2 regions of the Streptomyces sp. NPDC090442 genome follow, and region 2 is predicted to be linked to the other one. Evidence: riboswitches for the same ligand, from Rfam matches in the RefSeq annotation. Region 2 holds a riboswitch; the other holds the start of a gene.
The links. A riboswitch is a leader RNA that binds a small molecule or an ion and turns the genes downstream of it on or off. The one in region 2 is predicted to bind cyclic di-AMP.
Positions count from the first base shown of each region.

Region 1: it holds a riboswitch for cyclic di-AMP, as region 2 does, so the genes downstream of both, ACIQU6_RS26250 (M23 family metallopeptidase) here and ACIQU6_RS21270 (NlpC/P60 family protein) in region 2, are expected to answer to the same signal.

Region 1 is NZ_JBIVXW010000040.1:3,895-11,080, forward strand. Features, by position in the region: gene ACIQU6_RS26245 (GntR family transcriptional regulator) at 86-772, opposite strand; gene ACIQU6_RS26250 (M23 family metallopeptidase) at 1,020-1,799, opposite strand; cyclic di-AMP (ydaO/yuaA leader) riboswitch at 1,812-1,968, opposite strand; gene ACIQU6_RS26255 (M16 family metallopeptidase) at 2,280-3,671, opposite strand; gene ACIQU6_RS26260 (M16 family metallopeptidase) at 3,701-5,041, opposite strand; gene ACIQU6_RS26265 (DNA topoisomerase (ATP-hydrolyzing) subunit A) at 5,354-7,186, shown strand, end outside.
Region 2 is NZ_JBIVXW010000029.1:51,193-58,378, reverse strand. Features, by position in the region: gene pcrA (DNA helicase PcrA) at 1-1,395, opposite strand, end outside; cyclic di-AMP (ydaO/yuaA leader) riboswitch at 1,630-1,815, shown strand; gene ACIQU6_RS21270 (NlpC/P60 family protein) at 1,823-2,968, shown strand; gene ACIQU6_RS21265 (hypothetical protein) at 3,154-3,507, opposite strand; gene ACIQU6_RS21260 (C40 family peptidase) at 3,763-4,389, shown strand; gene ACIQU6_RS21255 (alpha/beta hydrolase) at 4,825-5,949, opposite strand; gene ACIQU6_RS21250 (LuxR C-terminal-related transcriptional regulator) at 6,165-6,875, opposite strand; gene ACIQU6_RS21245 (PspC domain-containing protein) at 6,995-7,186, opposite strand, start outside.

The DNA of each region.
Region 1 (7,186 bases), on a different contig from region 2:
AAACGCACGCCGAGCACCCCCGCCTCGCCTTCACTCCCTGCGCCAGCGTTCCCAGACACCTGCCCCTTTGTATACGGGGCGATTGTTAAGCGCGGGCGCGCGCCGTGTTGACGGGTCGTTTCGCCTCCCTCACAGAGGAAGCGTGGCGCCGCAGTCGGTACACCGGGAGCGACCGCTCGATGTGCGCCGCCATGAGGGTGCGCGCGCGTTCCGCGTCCCCCCGGGCGACGGCGTCAAGAACGGCGCCGTGTTCGTCCCACGCGTCGGTGACTCGGGTGGGCGGCTCGATGACGTAGGTCCACTCGATCTTGCGTCGCAGTTGGGTGAGGAGCGCCGTGAGGCTGGGGCTGCCGGCCGCCTGGGCGAGCGTCTCATGGAACCAACCGTCAAGCTGGCGCAGGTCGGCGAGGTGGCCGTGGCGGGCCCGTTCACGGCCGAGCCGCACCAGGCCGCGCAGCACCTTCAGGTGGGCGGTGGTACGCCGGGCGGCGGCGCGGGCGGCGCCCAGCGGCTCCATGAGGGCTCGCATGTCGAGGAGGTCGGCGGCCTCCTGCTCGGTGAGCTCGGCGACGCAGGCGCCCGCGTGGTGGCGGGAGGTGACGAAACCTTCGGACTGGAGGGTGCGCAGCGCTTCCCTCACCGGCACCCGGGAGACGCCGTACCGCGCGGCGAGAATGTCCTCGATCAGCCGGCTCCCCGGCGCGAGCAGACCGGAGACGATATCGTCCCGAATCGCCGTACACACCGCGTGCGCGGAAATGTGGCTTCGCATCGTCCGTGCCTCCGCCGTAATCCCCGAAAGACGTCGCCGCTCGGCGACATTCCTCGACCCTATTCGACACCGACGGATTCTCCCGCGGAATGTCGTGAATTCATCGGCACTTTTCGGACGATGCGAGCCGGGAACCTGGCAGGTGGGCCGACGGCGGCGGCCCTACGGAAACGGCGGAGCCCCGGCCCGCCAGGTGGCGGGCCGGGGCTCCAGGGGGACGGTGCTGCGGCGGAGAGGTCGGGGAAGGTCAGACGCTGACGCCGTGCGCGCGGAGGTAGGCGACCGGGTCGATGTCCGAGCCGTAGTCGGGGCCGGTCCGGGCCTCGAAGTGGAGGTGCGGGCCGGTGGTGTTTCCGGTGTTGCCCGAGAGGGCTATCTGCTGCCCCGGGGTGACGGACTGCCCGACCGTCACCCCGATCGAGGAGAGGTGGCCGTACTGGGTGTAGGTGCCGTCGTTCATCCGGATCACGATGTTGTTGCCGTACGCGCCGCCCCAGCCGGCCTCGACGACGGTGCCGGCACCCACGGCGTGAACCTGCGTCCCGTAGGCGGCGTGGAAGTCGATGCCGGTGTGGCTGCCCGAGGACCACAGACCGCTGGACGCCTTGTACGCGGTGGAGACGTAGGAATCGGCCACGGGAGCGACGAAGGTGTTGAGGCGCTTGCGCTCGGCCTCGCGGGCGGCGCGCAGCTTGGCCGCACGCTCCTCGTCGGCCTTCTTCTTGGCCATCTCGGCCAGCCGCTTGGCCTCGACCTCGGCCTTCGCCCTGGCCTCGGCGGCCTCGGCGGCCGCCTGCTGCGTGTCCGCCTGGGCCTCGATCCGGACGGCGAGTTCGTCACCGAGCTCGACGGCGTGCTGGAGGCCGGTGTCGTGGGCGGTCGGCTCGCCCGTGGCGGCCAGCGCGGGCGACGCCACGGAAGCGACGACTCCGGAGGCCGCGAGGGTGGCTATGCCGGCGAGGTTGCGGGTCGTGCGAGCGGTGCGGCTCGCACGGCGGTGCTTCCCGGTGGCACGGGTGAACGCCATGTACTGGCTGGTCCTTTCCTTCCCTCTCGCCTACCGGGTTAGCTGACGGGTTCGGAGCAGGAAGGTCTCCTACGGGCTCCTCCGGAGAGGAGACCGATTCACCCCAGGGGACATGTGGGTCCCCGGCTCCCCTGGCTCGCGCCGTACGGGGACTCGGCGATGACTGCTCGGTGCCACTGTTGTGGCGGAGTTGTGACGAACAGCCGGACCGACGCTAAACGGGGCAACTTTCAATCGGCAAACAGAACTGGAGTTTTGTGCGACACGCCACACTCGAATCGGGCAACCGAGGCAACCCGGCAGGCGACGCCACCCGTCCGCGGGCCCGGGCCCGTAGGGGCGGCGGAGCAACGCGCACCAGTTGGGCGGGCGGGAACACGGTGCACACGCACAGCGGCTCCCGTGGCAAGTCGCTGCCACGGGAGCCGCTTTGTCGATAAGTGACGAGACGTCGAGTGACATGCCGTCACGCGGCTGAGGTCAGCCGCTGACGACGGTCACCTCGCCGATGCCCAACGCCTTGACGGGCTCGGCGATCTGCGCCGCGTCGCCCACCAGGACCGTCACCAGCCGGTCCGCCGGGAAGGCGTTGACGACCGCCGCGGTCGCCTCGACCGTGCCGGTCTCCGCGAGCCGGACGTACAACTGCGCCTGGTAGTCGTCCGGGAGCTGCTGCTCCACCTGGTCGGCCAGGGTCCCCGCGACCGCGGCGGCGGTCTCGTACTTGAGCGGGGCCACGCCGACGAGGTTCTGCACGGCGACGTCGCGCTCGGCGTCGGTCAGCCCCTCGGCCGCGAGGGTGCGCAGCACCGTCCACAGGTCCTGGAGGGCCGGACCGGTGGAGGCGGTGTCCACCGACCCGCTGATGGCGAGCAGGGCGGCGCCGGTGGCGCCCTCCGGGGAGGACGGCGCGGAGGAGCGCAGGACCTGGCCGAAGGCGCGCACCCCGTAGGTGTAGCCCTTCTCCTCGCGCAACACCCGGTCCAGACGGGACGTGAGGGTGCCGCCCAGGCAGTACGTGCCGAGCACCTGGGCGGGCCACACCCGGTCGTGGCGGTCGGCGCCGACCCGTCCGATGAGGAGCTGGGTCTGAACGGCACCGGAGCGGTCGACGATCACCACGCGGCCGGTGTCGTCGGCGACGACCGGCGAGGGCTTCGACGGCTGCGCGGTGGAGCCCGTCCAGGCGCCCAGGGTGTCGGCCAGCGCCGCGTCCAGGTCGACGCCGGTGAAGTCGCCGACGATGACGGCGGTGCCGGTGGCGGGCCGGACGTGCGCGTCGTAGAAGGCACGCACGGCGGCCGCGTCGATCCGCGCGATGGACTCCTCGGTGCCCTGACGGGGCCGGGACATCCGGGAGGTGGCCGGGAACAGCTCCTTGGACAGCGCCATCGCCGCGCGCCGGGCCGGGTTGGCCAGCTCGTGCGGGATCTCGTCGAGGCGGTTGCGGACCAGCCGCTCGACCTCGTCGTCCGGGAAGGCGGGGGCGCGCAGCGCGTCGGCGAGCAGGCCGAGGGCGCGCGGCAGACGGGAGGCCGGGACCTCCAGGGAGACCCGCACACCGGGGTGGTCGGCGTGCGCGTCCAACGTGGCGCCGCAGCGCTCCAGTTCGGCGGCGAACTCCTCCGCGGTGTGCTTGTCGGTGCCCTCGGAGAAGGCCCGGGACATGATCGTGGCGACGCCGTCGAGGCCCTCGGGCTCGGCCGCCAACGGGGCGACGAGGTTGACCTCCACGGCGACGACCTGCTGCCCGGGACGGTGACTGGTCAGCAGGGTCAGCCCGTTGGCCAACTGGCTGCGCTCGGGCGCCGGGAAGGCCCACGGCTTGGGCGCGCCGCCCTTGGGCTGCGGGTGGAACTGCATGGCGCTCATGGGGGCGTCTGCGGGGGTGGTGGCGTCGGTCACTTGGCCGCCTCCTCTTCCTCGGTGCCGGCGGCGTCGGGCTGCGCGGTGGGCTCGTAGACGAGCACGGCGCGGTTGTCGGGGCGCAGCCGGGCCTTGGCGGCCGCCTGCACCTCCAACGGGCTGATGTCCAGGACACGCTGGACGGCGGACAGCGCGAGCTGCGGGTCGCCGAACAGGACGGCGTAGCGGCACAGTTCGTCGGCGCGGCCGCTGACCGTGGCGAGCCGGTCCAGCCATTCGCGCTCCAGTTGGGCCTGGGCCCGCTCCATCTCCTCCGGGGTCGGCCCCTCTTCGGCGAAGCGGGCCAACTCCTCGTCGACGGCGGCCTCGATGGCGGGAGCCTCCGCGCCACCGGATGCCTTCACGTCCAGCCAGCCCAGTGAGGGCGCACCGGCCAGCCGCAGCAGGCCGAAGCCGGCGGCGACGGCGCTGCGGTCGCGGCGCACCAGGCGGTTGTACAGGCGCGAGGACTCGCCGCCGCCCAGGATGGTGAGGGCCACGTCAGCGGCGTCGGCCTCGCGGGTGCCGTCGTGCGGGAGGCGGTAGGCGGCCATCAGGGCACGCGCCGGGACGTCCTCCTCGACGACCGTGCGGAGCTGGCCGCCGACGGTCTCGGGCAGGCTGCCGTCGCGCGGCGGCTGCTTGCCGTCGTGCGAGGGGATCGAGCCGAAGTACTTCTCCACCCAGGCCAGCGTCTGCTCGGGGTCGATGTCGCCCACGATGGACAGGACCGCGTTGTTGGGCGCGTAGTAGGTGCGGAAGAAGGCCCGCGCGTCCTCCAGGGAGGCGGCGTCGAGGTCGGCCATCGACCCGATGGGGGTGTGGTGGTACGGGTGGCCCTCCGGGTAGGCCATGGCCGTCAACTTCTCGAAGGCCGTGCCGTAAGGGACGTTGTCGTAACGCTGGCGGCGCTCGTTCTTGACGACGTCGCGCTGGTTCTCCAGGGATTCCTCGTCGAGCGCGGTCAGCAGCGAGCCCATCCGGTCCGCCTCCAGCCAGAGCGCGAGCTCCAGCTCGTGGGCGGGCATGGTCTCGAAGTAGTTGGTGCGCTCGAAACTGGTGGTCCCGTTGAGCGAGCCACCGGCACCCTGGACGAGTTCGAAGTGGCCGTTGCCCTTCACCTGCGCGGACCCCTGGAACATCAGGTGCTCGAAGAGGTGCGCCAGGCCCGTACGACCCTTCACCTCGTGGCGCGAGCCGACGTCGTACCACAGGCAGACGGCCGCCACCGGCGTCAGATGGTCTTCGGAGAGCACCACGCGCAGGCCGTTGGCCAGCCGGTGCTCGGTCGCTGTCAGGCCGCCGGAGCCGGCTTGTTCTGTGGCCGTGTGACCCATGGGCATGTACGTCCCTTCGATCCGCTTGCGAGGAAGTTCTGTCACTGTATGCAACCGCGTCGGCATCTGGCGAAGTTCCCGTCAGGAAGGCCACGAACGTGCGCCGGGGCCGACGGTGAGGCGGTAAGGGGGGAGTCGTGGTGAGCGTTGTCAGTGGGGCGGTCCACAATGGTCGGCGTCAGACTCATCGGACTCGTCGGTCGGTCCGCCGGCCGACCGGTCAACGTTGATCACGGCGTTGGTCGTAGGCGTTGACCCAACAGCGTTGTTTCCACATCGGCAGTAGACGCAGCAGAAGGAGCCGCAGCCGCGATGGCCCGCCGCAGCACGAAGACCCCGCCGCCGGACGACTTCGAGGAGAGGATCCTCGACATCGACGTCGTCGATGAGATGCAGGGTTCCTTCCTTGAGTACGCGTACTCGGTCATCTACTCGCGCGCCCTGCCGGACGCCCGCGACGGCCTCAAGCCCGTACACCGCCGCATCCTCTACCAGATGAACGAGATGAGCCTCCGGCCCGACCGCGGCTACGTGAAGTGCGCCCGGGTCGTCGGCGAAGTGATGGGTAAGCTCCATCCGCACGGTGACGCCTCCATCTACGACGCCCTGGTGCGCATGGCGCAGCCGTTCTCGATGCGGGTGCCCCTGGTGGACGGGCACGGCAACTTCGGTTCCCTGGGCAATGACGACCCGCCCGCCGCGATGCGGTACACCGAGTGCCGGATGGCGTCCGCGACGTCCCTGATGACGGAGTCCATCGACGAGGACACCGTCGACTTCACGCCCAACTACGACGGCCAGGAGCAGGAACCGGTCACCCTCCCCGCCGCGTATCCGAACCTCCTCGTCAACGGGGCGTCCGGCATCGCCGTCGGCATGGCGACGAACATGCCGCCGCACAACCTCGGCGAAGTGATCGCCGCGGCCCGGCACCTGATCAAGCATCCGAACGCGGATCTGGACACCCTGATGCGCTTCGTGCCGGGGCCGGACCTGCCGACGGGCGGCCGGATCGTGGGGCTGGGCGGCGTACGGGACGCGTACGAGAAGGGCCGTGGCACGTTCAAGATCCGCGCGACGGTCACGGTGGAGAACGTCACCGCCCGCCGCAAGGGTCTGATCGTCACCGAACTCCCCTTCACCGTCGGCCCGGAGAAGGTCATCTCCAAGATCAAGGACTTGGTGGGGGCGAAGAAGCTCCAGGGCATCGCGGACGTGAAGGACCTCACCGACCGCGAACACGGCCTGCGGCTGGTGATCGAGGTCAAGAACGGCTTCAACCCGGAGGCCGTCCTAGAGCAGCTCTACAAGCTGACGCCGATGGAGGAGTCCTTCGGCATCAACAACGTCGCCCTGGTCGACGGTCAGCCGCTGACGCTGGGCCTCAAGGAGCTGTTGGAGGTCTACGTCGACCACCGCTTCGACGTGGTGCGCCGGCGCAGCGAGTTCCGGCGCACGAAGCGGCGCGACCGACTCCACCTGGTCGAGGGCCTGTTGACCGCCCTGGTGGACATCGACGAGGTCATCCGCCTGATCCGTTCCAGCGAGAACAGCGCCCAGGCCAAGGAGCGCCTGATGGAGCGCTTCGCGCTGAGCGAGGTGCAGACCCAGTACATCCTCGACACCCCGCTGCGCCGGCTGACCAAGTTCGACCGGATCGAGCTGGAGGCCGAACGCGACCGGCTGGAGGCCGAGATCGCGGAACTGACCCGGATCCTGGAGTCCGACGCCGAACTGCGCAAGCTGGTCTCAGGGGAGCTGGCGTCGGTCGCCAAGAATTACGGCACGCCGCGTCGCACGGTCCTCCAGGAGTCGGCGGGGGCCACCGTCGCCGCGGTGCCGCTGGAAGTCTCCGACGACCCGTGCCGCGTGCTGCTGTCCTCCACGGGGCTGTTGGCGCGCACCACCACGGCGGAGACGTCGTTCGACGCGGACGCCAAGCGCGCAAAGCACGATGCGATCGTCTCGGCGGTGCCGGCGACGGCGCGCGGCGAGGTGGGGGCGGTGACCTCCCAAGGCCGGCTGCTGAGACTGTCGGTGATCGATCTGCCGCAGCTCCCGGACACCGTGGCGCCCAGCCTCGCCGGTGGCGCGGCGGTCGCGGAGTTCCTCAGCCTCCAGGACGACGAGCAGCTGGTCTGCCTG
Region 2 (7,186 bases):
GAGGTAGGCGAGGATGTCGCGGACCTCCTTGCGCTCGTAGAAGCGCACGCCGCCGACGACCTTGTAGGGCAGCCCGACCCGGATGAAGATCTCTTCGAAGACGCGGGACTGGGCGTTGGTGCGGTAGAAGATCGCGACGTCGCCGGCCTTGGCGTCGCCGGCGTCGGTGAGCCGGTCGATCTCGTCGGCGACGAACTGGGCCTCGTCGTGCTCGGTGTCGGCGACATAGCCGGTGATCTTGGCGCCGGCGCCGGCGTCCGTCCAGAGGTTCTTGGGGCGGCGGTTCTCGTTGCGCTCGATGACGGCATTGGCGGCCGAGAGGATCGTCTGCGAGGAGCGGTAGTTCTGCTCCAGCAGGATCGTGGTGGCGTTCGGATAGTCCTCCTCGAACTGGAGGATGTTGCGGATCGTGGCGCCGCGGAAGGCGTAGATGGACTGGTCGGCGTCGCCGACCACGCACAGCTCGGCGGCGGGGATCTCGACCGTGCCCGGGCCCACCAGCTCGCGGACGAGGGTGTACTGGGCGTGGTTGGTGTCCTGGTACTCGTCGACGAGGACGTGGCGGAAGCGGCGGCGGTAGTGCTCGGCGACGTCGGGGAACGCCTGGAGCAGGTGGACCGTCGTCATGATGATGTCGTCGAAGTCCAGGGCGTTGGCCTCGCGCAGCCGCGCCTGGTACATCGCGTACGCCTGGGCCAGGGTCTTCTCGAACCCGTCGGCCGCCGTCCCGGCGAAGGTCTCCTCGTCGATGAGCTCGTTCTTGAGGTTGGAGATCTTGGCGCTGAAGGACTTGGGCGGGAAGCGCTTGGGGTCCAGGTCCAGATCGCGGCAGACCAGGGCCATCAGGCGCTTGGAGTCGGCCGCGTCGTAGATCGAGAAGGACGACGTGAAGCCGAGCCGCTTGGACTCCCGGCGCAGTATCCGCACGCAGGCGCTGTGGAAGGTGGAGACCCACATGGCGTTGGCCCGCGGACCGACCAGGTCCTCGACGCGCTCCTTCATCTCGCCCGCGGCCTTGTTGGTGAAGGTGATCGCGAGGATCTGGCCGGGGTGGACGTGGCGCTCGGCGAGCAGGTGGGCGATGCGGTGGGTGAGCACCCGGGTCTTGCCGGAGCCGGCGCCGGCGACGATCAGCAGCGGGCTGCCGCTGTGCACCACGGCGGCCTTCTGCTGGTCGTTGAGGCCCTCCAGGAGCGCCGCCGGGTCGATGGCCGGGCGGGCGGCACCGTCGCGGTAGTACGGCTGCCGGGGCGCGGGCGCGTCGAACTTCCCGCCGAAGAGGTCGGCGGGCATCTCGTCCGGGACCGGGCCGTGCTCGTCCTCGGGCGGCGGCGGGGGTTCCTCGTCCGGGGGGCCGAGGTCCGCCAGGAAGCTGTCGTCAAAGAGGCTGCTCATCGCCCACCGAGTCTAGGCCGCCGCACTGACAACCGGTCCCGAAGCGGCGGATTGCCCGGTACCGCCTTGGTCGGGGCGTCATCTGCGCGGCCGGGGACGCCTCGTGGGCCCTCCGCGTTCAGGTCACGAAAAGGTTTCGGGCATATCGAACACCTGCCTTCACAGGAGCCACACGAGTTGGCTACGGTCTCGCTCAAGGCAGCCCGCCGTCCCCGCGGACGACAGCGTCCGCACGGGCCGCCTCCGCCGAGTCCGGCCTGCCGCGAAGGCAATCCGGAGCCGGGGACCCACAAGCAACACCGGGGTGAATCGACCGGGGCGGCCGTCGCCAGGCGGACGCACCGGCCGTAGGGCAAGCCTTCCGTCAGCAGACCGCCCGAACCCGACAGCTAACCCGGTAGGCGGTCCACGGAAGGAGTCGCCGGCCTTGGCGTCCCATCGCAAGCCGCGCACCCCCATACTTGCCACGCCCGGCGGCCGTCGTACGGCCACCGGGCTGACCACGGCCGCACTGGCCTCGGTCACCCTGCTCTCGCAGACCGCGAACGCCGCCCCGAAGGCGCCCCAGCCGACCGTCGAAGAGGTCAAGCAGCAGGTCGACGACCTGTACCAGCAGGCCGAGGTCGCCACCCAGAAGTACAACGCCGCCAAGGAGAAGGCCGACAGCGGGCAGCGCACGGTGAACCGCCTGATCGACGAGGCGGCCCGGCGCGCGGAGCAGATGAACGAGTCCCGGCGGCGGCTGGGTTCGTTCGCGTCGGCGCAGTACCAGAGCGGCGGGATCAACCCGACCGCCCAACTGATGCTCGCCAAGGACCCGCAGCAGTTCGTCGACCGCAACCACCTGATGCAGCAACTGACCGGCCGGCAGAAGCAGGTGGTCACCGACTACCAGGAGCAGGCCGCGGCGGCCACCCGCCAACGGGCCGAGGCCACGCAGAGCCTCACGGACCTCCAGCACGCGCAGACGTCCCTGAAGGAGACCAAGCGCAACGTCCAGGCCAAGCTGGCCGAGGCGCGGCAACTGCTCTCCCGGCTGACCGCGCAGGAGAAGGCGCGGCTGGCCGAACTGGAGCGCCAGAAGGAGGCCGCGGCCGAGCGCAAGGCCGAGGAGCAGGCCCGCAAGGAGGCCGAGAAGCGGCGGCAGCATCCCGGCGGCTCCGACCAGAACACCGGCGGCGGCACCTCGTCCGGCGGCGGCGCCTCGGACGGCGGCTCGTCCAGCACCAAGGCCCAGAAGGCACTCGCCTTCGCCCGCTCCCAGATGGGCAAGCCCTACGTCTGGGGCGCCACCGGGCCCAACTCCTACGACTGCTCGGGCCTGACGCAGGCCGCGTGGAAGGCGGCCGGGGTCGATCTGCCGCGCACGACCTGGGACCAGGTCAAGACCGGCACCCGGGTCTCCACCGACAACCTGCAACCCGGTGACCTGGTGTTCTTCTACAACGACATCAGCCACGTCGGGATGTACATCGGCGACGGCAAGATGATCCACGCCCCGCACCCGGGGGCCAACGTCCGGGTCGAGTCGATCTACTACATGCCGATCTACGGGAGCGTCCGGCCCGGTTAACCGGCACACGGGCGCGCGCCGCGCCCCACTGAACCACCCCCCACACGCCACCGCGCGGCCATCCGCCGGCTCCGGGGTACGGAGCGGGACGACCGCGCGGTGTGCCGTTTCGGGCCGGGCGCTGCGGCGCCGGGGCCGGGCCGCCGGGTTCGTGCCGGGCGGGGCCGCCGGAGCGCCGGGCGGGCTCAGGTCCAGAGCACCGCGATGAAGATGTTGAGCATGGTGAGGCCGCCGACCGCGCCGAACAGCGGCTTGGCGATCTTCTCCTCGTCCCGCTTGACGTAGACCAGCGCCAGGATCACCACCAGGACGGCCAACTTGATGCCGAACTTGATGTTGTTGAGCGAGGCGCCCTGCATCTGGTTCAGGCCGACCAGCACGATGCCGGTGACCAGCATCGTCAGCGCGCCGTGCAGCATGGCCGGCACGAAGCGGGCGGTGCCCGCGCTCATCGCCTTCATCTGGGTCAGGAACCCGCCGAGGAGGGAGGCGATGCCGATGATGTGCAGGGCGACGAAGACATTGATTACTACGTCCATAGTGCTGGATCGTATCCGCCCCATAGCACGTCCTTTCCGGCAGGGCGTCCGCGATGCCCGCTTCGGTCAGGGCCCGCCGGTCCCGACCCGCCCCGACCGCCCGGGCGGTCATCCCCGCACCATGACCGGTCGGATAAGGGCAATGCCGGGCAAGGAGGTTCGCCACCGTGACCCCGGGCTTAGCTTCCTCCTGCACGCGACCGGGCCCGCCCCCTCCGGTCGCCCCGTCCCGCAGGGAAGGAAGTGACGGCCGCCATGGCCTCGCACCACACCACCGTCGAGCGACCGCAGCTCGCACCACAGCCGGCCCGGGCCCGCGCCACCCACCAAGGGCTGCTGCTCGCCGCGGACCCACAGCGCTGCCTGGACGGCGCCACGGTGCTGGAGCGCACGGGCGGCCACCAGGCCACCGCAGTGGCCGGCTGGGCCCGCCGCCTGGGCAGCATCCGCCGGCTCGGCACCCGCCCCGCCACCGCCGAGGAACGCCCCCCGGAACCCGGACCCGTCGCCGCCCCGCGCACCCCGGCACCGGGCGAACGCGCCGCCCGCGCCGTCTCCTTCGCCCACGGAGCGCTCGGCAAGCCCTACGCCTGGGGCGCGACCGGCCCGGCCGCGTACGACTGCTCGGGGCTGGTCCAGGCCGCCTGGAAGGCCGGCGGGGTCGCCCTGCCCCGGACGACCTACACCCAGATCGCCTCCGGCACCCGCATCGACTGGCCCCAACTCGCCCCTGGCGACCTGGTGTTCTTCTACTCCGGCATCAGCCACGTCGGCCTCTACATCGGTGGCGGCGAGATGATCCACGCCCCGCACCCGGGCGAGCCCGTCCAGATCACCCCGATCGACCGGATGCCCTTCGCCGGCGCGACCCGCCCGGCCTAGGGCGCTTCTGACGGATCTCCGCGGCGTCGCGGCGTCTGGCACGCACGCTCGCGGCGTTGCCGCCCAACCGCCCGGATATCGCCGCCCGTTGGGCCACCCACCCGGCCACGCGCAGACGCCCACCACCGGCCCGCCCGTCACCGTACGACCGCTCCCCCGGCCGCACCCCCGGTCGTTCCCGTGGCCGCTGCGCGCCGGACGCCAGCCCTGCTCGCCCTCGCGGTCGCCCTCCTGGCCGCTCCCCGTCACCGCCGCGGCCCCACATCCGCACCGCCCCCGTACGTCACTCGCACGCCGAACCCTGTCACGTCGTACAACGCACCGCGGCGCGGCGATGTGCCCGGTTCCGGCAACTCCGGCGGAGTTTCACCCGAACGATGAACTCCGCCTGCTGCGGCGGCCGTTAGGGCGGACCACGCCGGCGCGCCGTCGGCGCTAGCCCTTGAGGTACAGCCCGAACCACCGGAAGATCTCCGGCACTTGGCGCTTCCACACCGGCACGGTGTGGCCGCCCGCACTCGCCGAGATCTGCTGGACGGTGACCGTCGTCGGCTGCTTCGCGAGCTGCTTGAGGCCCATGCCGGCCTGGTAGCCGTCGCCGTTCGCGCCGGAGATGTACAGCGCGGTACGCGGCGGCCGCCCGGCCTCGTTGGCGGCCTTCAGGATGTGCAGCGGGTTGGTCTCCACGCGCAGCTTGGGGTCCTTGCCGGCGAGCGAATCCCGTTCTATGGCCGGGTCGTTGTAACCGGACATGCCGACCGCGGCGCGGTACCGGTCCGGGTGGGCCAGCGCCAGCTTGGTCGCGCAGTGCGCGCCCGCCGAGTAGCCGGCCAGTGCCCAGGAGTCCGGCTTGTTGCCGGCCCGGAAGTTGTCGATCACCATCTGGCGGACGTCGACGGTCAGCCAACTGTCGGCGTTGACCTTGCCGGGGAGGTTGACGCACCCGGTGTCGGCGTTGGGCAGCACGTTGGTCCGCGGCGCCACCAGGATGAACGGCTTGACCGCCCCGCTCTGCATCAGCGGCGCGAGCTGCTCGTTGGCCTTCAGCGACCCGAACCAGGACTTGGAGGACCCGGGGTAGCCGGGCAGCAGCTCGACCACCGGGAACTTCTTGTCCTTGTAGGCGGGGTCGTTGTACTGCGGCGGCAGCCAGACGTACACCTCGCCGTTGACGCCCGAGATCTGGCCCTTGAGGTCGGTCATCTGGACGCCGGGGCCCACCACCGGGTCGTCCGCCGGCCGGAAGTGCTGGAGCACCTTGGGCTCGTCCTTGAGGTTCTTGCCGCCCAGCCCGTCCGGCCCGAGGTTCCGGGCCGCGTCGATGTGGTTGCCGGTGCCGAGCAGGTCGCCCCAGTTGTCGTAGAGGTTGTTGGCGTTGTTGACCATCAGGAAGACCACCGTGATCGCGGTGGCCTGGGCGAACAGCAACATCAACAGCCGTGCCAGGCCACGCACCAGCGGCGGCCCGGCGACGCGGCCCCACACGGTGAACGGCAGCACGAGGGCGACGATCAACAGCAGGATCGAGAAGAGGAAGAAGGGCGTACCCGTCAGGCTCATCGGGATCTCGTTTCCAGGAGGTAGCGCGTGGGGCGTGGGCTTGGTTCCGGCCCCGCCTACGGGCAGCGAGCCTCTCCGCGCCCTTAGATGGTGAACCGCGCGATCCTGGTTGCCCGCCTTGAGCGCTTCTTTACGCGCCCCCTGCGTGCCCCTCGTCACGGGGGCGGATCCCGATCATCCGCCCCCGCGCCCCCACGCTCTCGCGAAACCGCAGGTCAGACCAGGCGACGGGCGGCCGCCCAACGGGTCAGCTCGTGACGGTTGGAGAGCTGCAACTTGCGCAGCACGGCGGAGACATGTGACTCAACCGTCTTGACGGAGATGAACAACTGCTTGGCGATCTCCTTGTACGCGTACCCGCGGGCGATGAGTCGGAGCACCTCGCGCTCACGCTGGGTGAGGCGGTCCATGTCCTCGTCCACCGGCGGGGCGTCCGTCGAGGCGAAGGCGTCCAGCACGAAGCCGGCCAGGCGAGGCGAGAAGACCGCGTCGCCGTCGGCGACCCGGAAGATCGCGTTGACCAGGTCCGTGCCGGTGATCGTCTTGGTGACGTAGCCGCGGGCGCCGCCGCGGATGACCCCGATGACGTCCTCGGCCGCGTCGGAGACCGAGAGCGCCAGGAACCGCACCGGCTGCTCGGGGTCGGCCATCAGCCCGGCGCAGCGGCGCAGCACCTCGACGCCGCCGCCCCCGGGGAGGTGCACGTCCAGGAGGACGACCTCGGGGCGGGTGGCGGTGATGACCGTGATCGCCTGGTCGACGTCGGCGGCCTCGCCGACCACCTCGACGCCGGTCTGCTCGGTCCGGCCGATCTCGGCCTGGACGCCCGTCCGGAACATCCGGTGGTCGTCGACCAGCACGACCCGGACGGTGCGGTCCTGGCCCTCGCCGCCGGTCTCGCCCTGCTGTGCGCCGTCGCTGCTCATCTCGTCCGTCCGTCCTTCGCTCGCTGCCCCGTCATGATCCCCCGCTCCGTCCGCGGTGCCGCCGCGGGCCCGCCGGTCGACGCCGTCGTCCCCGGGAACGCCCGGGGATGCCGTCGCGCTCATTGCGGCTCCCCCTCCGCGCCTGCGCGGCGATCGGTGCGCCCGCGCTCCTCGCCGCGCTCCATCTCCAACTCGACGACCGTGCCGCCGTCGGGGGCGGCACGCAGCCGGGCGGTGCCGCCGTTGCGCTCCATACGGCCGATGATGGACTCCCGTACCCCCATCCGGTCCGCGGGCACCGCGTCCAGGTC